DNA from 3 places in the Parabacteroides caeci genome. Region 1 is predicted to be linked to each of the others. Evidence: riboswitches for the same ligand, from Rfam matches in the RefSeq annotation. Region 1 holds a riboswitch; each other region holds the start of a gene.

Region 1 (2,276 bases):
TGTAATGGGTTACTTCATCGCTTAATTTCGGATTTTTTTCTTCATTAAGGAAGAAATCGGCCGATACGTTTATCTTCGTGTGATTATATTCCCATCCCAGTTTTTCGGATATTGTCATATTGGCCGACGGGTTCTGGGTATAGTTTCCCGGTGAATCGGGAGTCAGGTCATACCCGTCTGTCGAGTTCCGGTTGAATAATGTCTGCGATGTAAAATTCTTGTATTTGGTACCAAAGGCTGCATCCATCAGAAGCTCATTGTAGCGTGAATAGCGTACTTTGGCCCATCCTTCGGCTGGACGTTCGGGTGTTTTCGTGATGATATTAATGATCATACCGATTGCACTGGAACCATACAATGCTGAGGCTGCGCCTTTTACAACTTCTATCTGTTTGATATTGGATGTACTCAGACGTTCGAAATCAATCGGACCACCGGGTGTATTGGACAGGCGCTCGCCATCTACCAGTATGAGTATATATTTGTTCTCAAGTCCCTGGATGCGAATATTGTCGCCGCGCGGGTCACTATTGAACTGTAATCCGGGAATTGTAAACTCCAACGCGTCCATGATGTTTTCAAAATCATTGCGTTGTAGTTGTGAGGCCGGGATCAGTTTGGTCAGTACGGGAGAGTTTTTGATGAGTTTTTCTGTGCGCGTCCCGGTAACGACCACCTCGTTTAGGTCGAATATCCCTGCATTCATCTGGATATCCATCTGTTTGGCGGGGCCGTTGGAATCGATTTTGATGCGTTGTTCCATGTATCCGGTGGAACGGACCAATAAATTATAACTTTTGCCTTCGATTAGTTCCAGCCGGAAACGACCGTCTGCGTCACAGGCGGTGCCAATCAATGTTCCGGGAACATTGATTGTAGCCATAGGTATACCTTCTCCTGTTTCGGAGTCAATGATTTTGCCGGTCAACACACAAATGCCGGTTTGTACCTGTTCTTTATCCGGTGTATCAGTAGCCAGTGTTTCTGCAAATGTTGTTGCAGGTGTAAGCACACACACCGAAAGTAAAGACATAGCAATACCTTTCAGTCTCATATAAGTAAGCAAATAAGTTGGAAGAATTTGTTTTGAAATTCCGCCTTGTTAATCCCTGCTTTTTATCCCGAAAGCACGAATACAATTGATCAGGCAGGTTTTCTGACTTTCCCGGCTTTGCAAAGCCTTCCCGACTTTCGTCAGTGGCATGGAGTTGCAAGCATTTCCGGCAGTCACCGGAACGGGATTACAGCAACGGGCATTGTTCCGGACTTTCACCGGATTCCCTCTCATCACTTGCAGAATGCATTGTGATTCACCTTAATCCGCTGCAAAAGTAGTAAAGTATTTTTGAATACAAATAATATTTATTCATTAAAAAATCTTTCTGTCAGAAAAGTCACAGGGAAATTAATTGATTATCAAAATGATATTTGTGTGTGGGGTGGATGGTTTGTATGGGCTGGTGGGAATGTTGGTTTGTTTTTATGAGCCTCTCGTGAGGTTTCTTTTGCTCGTTGTGTCTTGATTATTGTGATAACTTTAGCAGAATGTTGTATATTGTTTATGAACTATAGCTGATCTGTTATGTTTTCTGTTGTTATGTTGATATATTGCTATTCGCTGCAGATGCTGATTTTTGGTTGTTCTGGAAATGAAAACTGCCTAAAAACATGTAATTTTCTCTTTTAATAGTACTGATAGTTGTATTGCGGATGTCTTAATTAACAAATTTTTAGTCTAAAAAAGGCGCAATTTCTACTACAACAAAATTTTATCTCGTTTTAAACGAATTAAATTTTGTTTTAAACAAATTCGAACTTCGTTTAAAACGAGATAAAAAGTAGCTATTGGATAGTCTATATGTTAATAAATGTGTAGTGAGCCTTTCTGGAATGACTAAATGAAAAATAAGTCTGTTCTCATTTAAGGCTGTTATCTGTCATAATGTTTGTATATGTCTTATTCTTTTGTCGTTTTGCTTTTTATATAAACGGGTTATAATTATAGAAAACGACTTTATTTTCTTTCAGTGATTTTTTGACATCGATCAATCGCTGGTTACTGCTACCTCGGAACAGGAGGCTTTCGTCATGGAGGGCTTGTTTGAATTTACCGTCTACCAGAACGTCTACATATTGAAGCAGTGCGGCCTGTTTCGGGTTTTCCAGCAGTTTCTCAAATGTATATCCGGTGTAACACCAGATGTTTTTCTGGCTTTTTTCTTTGATGGCTCGTGCCAGCTTGGTGAATTCTTCCGGCTGAAACATCGGGTCGCCCC
Region 2 (2,276 bases), on a different contig from region 1:
AAAGTTTGTTGCCCGGTTATCTTCACCAACATACCGCCGATGGTCTTACAACGGTTGCGCTTCTTTTCGAGGCGATAGCCGGAGAGCGGATGGACGATGCCCTTTGTTTATTGCAGACTTTCCTTTCCACGATCCCCAAATGCGATAATACCGATTATGAAGGGCATTACCAGTCTTTGCTATATACCATATTCAGTTTGCTTGGCATGTATGTGGATGTGGAAGTTCGTACCCCCCGTGGTCGTGTGGATATGGTGATGCGGACGAAAACGACGCTTTATGTCGTGGAGTTAAAGCTCGATAAAACGGCGGATGCAGCCATGAACCAGATAGATTTGCGGAATTATCCCGAACGTTTTGCTTTGTGCGGGTTGCCCGTCGTGAAAGTTGCCATCGGTTTCGACCGAGAGCGACATACTATCAGCGATTGGCAGATAAGGTTCTAATCACCCCAACAAGAAAATAAAGATTTTGTACAAATCTAGTAAAAATGTATTATATTTGCGACATGCATTGTTCCGGACCTGTATTCGCAGGAAAGGATTAAAAGGGAATCGGGTGAAAATCCCGGACAGTCCCGCTGCTGTAAGCTTCATAACGGATTGGGCAACACTAGTGCCACTGTTCTTCTTTGAATGGGAAGGCGCTCAAACCGGAAGTAAGTCAGAAGACCTGCAAGGCATATTCTTTCGACGGCTTCGAGGAAAGGCCGGATGAGAAAAACAAGACATCTGATGTCTTTCTATTCTTGTTCCATTCCCTGTTTGCCGTCTTTTAAGATCTGTTTTTAATTATTTTGCCATAATAATTAGGAAAAGAGGCATGGATCGCTTGACGGGATGAGCTCCGTCGGTGGTTCATGCTTTTATTTTTGTGATGAATAAAAGGTTAAAGATTGTGCGAGTATTGAAATAAAATATTTAAGTTTGTTGGCGGGTTTATTTAAATCTAAATTAATGGATGTAAAAAGAGAGACCATACTACGTATTAATAAGGGAGATACAAATGCTTTTAAGTTATTGTATGCGACCTATTATACCTATTTGTGCGCGATTGCAGTAAAGTATGTATATAAGCCGGAAATAGCAGAAGAGATTGTAAATGATGTTTTTTTGAATGTATGGAATAATCGGTCGTCATTAGTTTATCCCGTCAAAGCTTATTTGATACGTGCCGTTCAAAACCAGTGTTTGAGTTTTTACAGGAAAAAGCGCTTAGAAGAGGTGCCGGTCTCTGATATAAACGGCTATGTGATTGATGTTCATGAGCAATTGATCTGTTTAGAATCTTCACCTTTGGCTTGTTTGGAAAATAAAGAGTTAACCGATCTGATAAGTAGGGCTATCGACCAGTTGCCTGCGAAGTGTCGCGAAATTTTTATTCAACACCTTTATTATAATAAAACCTATGAAGAAATAGCCCGGATGAAAAATATTTCTTCCAGTACGGTCCGGGTACAAATTAAGCAAGGATTATCTAAGTTGAAAGTATTATTGGGGAATTTATATCCTGTTGTCTGCTTATTATTGGATATTTTTCAAAAATAATTCATTTTAGTATAAACGGATTATTGAAAAATGGCGTATCTATTTATGTAGATATGAATTTATTTGAAAATATTATGGATACAGAATATATACGTAAACTGATAATCGGCCACTTTTTGGGCAATTTGTCAGACACTGAAAAAAAAGAACTTTTCCAGTGGTTGCAGGTTGATAAAAAGAATCAGCAGTTGTTTTCGGAAATGTCGGACTGGTGGGCCATCTCCCATGTTCCTTATTTTTCTTCCCGGGTGGAGCTTGGTTTCCAGAAACATTTTGGTGAGTTGATGGCTAAAGAGGCGGGGGTTTCTTCAAAAAGAATATTCTTTATTCGTCCTTGGTTACAAATCGTTGCAACAGTAATGATCATGCTGGCTATAGGCGGTTTATCTTATTATGCAGGTGTATTGACGGATGAACAGGATTCGGAGATTATTCGTTTTCAGACCTCTGTACCATTGGGATCACGTTCGAAAGTAACTTTGGCCGATGGGTCGGTGGTTTGGCTGAATGCTGGTTCTTCTCTTTCCTATAATAAAGATTTTTCAGAAAAGTCTCGTGATGTTTACCTGACAGGGGAGGCATATTTTGAAGTAACCCCGGACTCTTTGAAACCATTTATAGTGAACTCTGACAATCTGAGTGTAAAAGTATTGGGAACGACTTTTGATGTCAGGGCCTATCAGGATGAGGAGTTGGTGAATGTTGTGTTGCGAACCGGAAAAGTTGACG
Region 3 (2,276 bases), on a different contig from region 1:
AATTCAAGGTCGTTCACTTCGTCGCCGATCCAGTCTTCTTCTCCAATCACAAATTCACGGCGACCGCTCAACACCACCTCGTTCCCTTTCTGAAGCATCAGGTCCGGTTTCACATCATACACTACATTACTGATACGTACGCGTTCCACAAACAGACGACGCCCCTGCCCTTCCAGATAATCTTCCAGTTCCTGTACGGTCTTGCCCGCCCCGAACCAGTCATTACTGATCTTATAAGCCCGAAAAGTGATGGGACGTGCTGCCGGCATAAAACCGGGTTGCTCGCTTTCGTCGTCAGTACCCATCTTTGCTTCCAGTTCTTTACAAGCCTTCTTTACCGAAGGCAGTCCGCCCAGCAAACGGGGAGCCACATCGCTCATCAGCCACGCAGAACCGGCCGTACCGAAAATATAACAGACGGCATAAGTCACAGGCATCACATTGATTATGGATGTTTTGTCCGCCGCACTCAGCCCGCTCTGATTGATCGTATCTTCCGCTACCCCCAGCACCGCAGAGATTGTCTGCGAACCAGCCAACAATCCAGCCGCTTCTCCTGCATTATAGCCCATCAGCTTGGCAAGCAAAAAGGGAACAAACAGAGAGAACAAACACATCAGTACGGCAAAAAGCATCTGCGGAAGTCCCTCCTTTTTCAGCCCACGGAAGAACTGCGGACCGACACTATATCCCACGGCAAAAAGGAACAGAAGGAAGAATACGGATTTAATAGGTGTCCCGATATCGATATGCAATTGTCCGATTAATACACCGACCAGCAATACGCTGGTAACTGTTCCCAAAGAAAATTTACCTATCTTAAATTTACCTATCCAGAAACCGAAAGCCAGTGTCAGAAAGATAGCCAGTTCCGGATAGTGTTTGAGCAAATCAGCAAACCACTCCATATATACAATTGTTTGACGTTAATAATAAGACATATTCCATGTCCGGTTTTATTGTGGTAAATGGAACACAATCCATGGGAAAGTTGTTGCGGGAGATTCAATTAAGAGATTATAAAAGCTCCCTTATTTTAAATAAATTCCTATCTTTGTCCCGCTTTGGTGATACGTCAGCCTCCGGTTGCCGTATAAAAGGGAATCCGGTGAGAATCCGGAACAGTGCCCGCTACTGTTAAGCCCGCTATAAAAGGAAAACATGCTTACACCACTGTCCGTGACAAGGATGGGAAGGTCGTTTTCCGGGCAAGTCAGGAAACCTGCCAGACAGATAAATCCGTTCTCCCGGGGCCAGGAGGGCTATTATGAACATAAAACAAATCTCTTTCAATGAAAAAGAAATGTCTGCTGACAGCCTTTCTTGTAGGTTGTTCAATGAGTATGTCTTTTGCACACGGTATGTTGCAGGAGGCAGTGACCGACATCCCTGCCAGGGCCGTTCCCCACGATGACGGCGAAGGAAATTTTAAACCCTCTGACCTGTTTGCTTCTATGCAGGCAGGCGATAAGGCCGCTCTGCTGATGGTCCATTTTGGAACCACCTACGACAAAACACGCCAACTGACGATCGACGCCATCAACAACAAAGCGAAAGAAGCATTCAAAGGTATCGAAGTACGCGAAGCCTATACCTCACGCATCATTATTCGCCGCCTGAAAACACGGGGTATCGAAAAACTCAACCCCACTGAAGCACTGAAACAACTAAAAGCGGATGGTTTCACCCATATCTTGATCCAGTCTACGAACATTATTGAAGGTGTAGAAATGGAATCCCTCCGCAAAGATATCGCCTCACTGGAAAAAGAGTTCAAGGATATCCGTATCGGAAACCCGCTGCTGTACACTCCCGAAGATTATGAAAACGTCATTGCAGCTATTGTCCGGAAAGGAGCCAAGGAAGGAGCTACCGTCCTGGTGGGACACGGCACCTACACTCCTTCGACTGCACAGTATGCCATGACCGATTATATGTTGAAAGCAAAAGGCTATACTGATTATTATGTTACAACGATAGAAGGTTATCCCACTTTCGACGATATGCTTGCTAAGCTTGAAGCTGCCAAAGTAAAGAAAGTCATGCTGATGCCTTTCATGTTCGTTGCCGGTGATCATGCTAATAATGACATTGCAATCGACATGAAAAAAGAACTGGAAGATAAAGGCTATGAAGTTTCCATATTTATGCAAGGATTAGGACAAAACATAGATATTCAGAATATATTTATCGAACATGCAAAGTTTGCGGCTAAACATAAAATGATTAATATTACAGAAAAGAAGAAACAATTATGAATAATTAATGTTTTTAAC

What was found. A riboswitch is a leader RNA that binds a small molecule or an ion and turns the genes downstream of it on or off. The one in region 1 is predicted to bind cobalamin.
Region 2: another riboswitch for cobalamin. It lies ahead of NBH15_RS17080 (RNA polymerase sigma-70 factor); the one in region 1 lies ahead of NBH15_RS06015 (TonB-dependent receptor).
Region 3: another riboswitch for cobalamin. It lies ahead of NBH15_RS18925 (sirohydrochlorin cobaltochelatase); the one in region 1 lies ahead of NBH15_RS06015 (TonB-dependent receptor).

The regions. Positions count from the first base shown of each region.
Region 1 is NZ_JAMOKT010000008.1:75,058-77,333, reverse strand. It holds gene NBH15_RS06015 (TonB-dependent receptor) at 1-1,054, opposite strand, end outside; cobalamin riboswitch at 1,130-1,334, opposite strand; gene nrdG (anaerobic ribonucleoside-triphosphate reductase activating protein) at 1,981-2,276, opposite strand, start outside.
Region 2 is NZ_JAMOKT010000035.1:34,927-37,202, reverse strand. It holds gene NBH15_RS17085 (PD-(D/E)XK nuclease domain-containing ATP-binding protein) at 1-446, shown strand, start outside; cobalamin riboswitch at 497-694, shown strand; gene NBH15_RS17080 (RNA polymerase sigma-70 factor) at 930-1,547, shown strand; gene NBH15_RS17075 (FecR family protein) at 1,622-2,276, shown strand, end outside.
Region 3 is NZ_JAMOKT010000041.1:49,155-51,430, reverse strand. It holds gene aspT (aspartate-alanine antiporter) at 1-908, opposite strand, end outside; cobalamin riboswitch at 1,049-1,244, shown strand; gene NBH15_RS18925 (sirohydrochlorin cobaltochelatase) at 1,362-2,258, shown strand.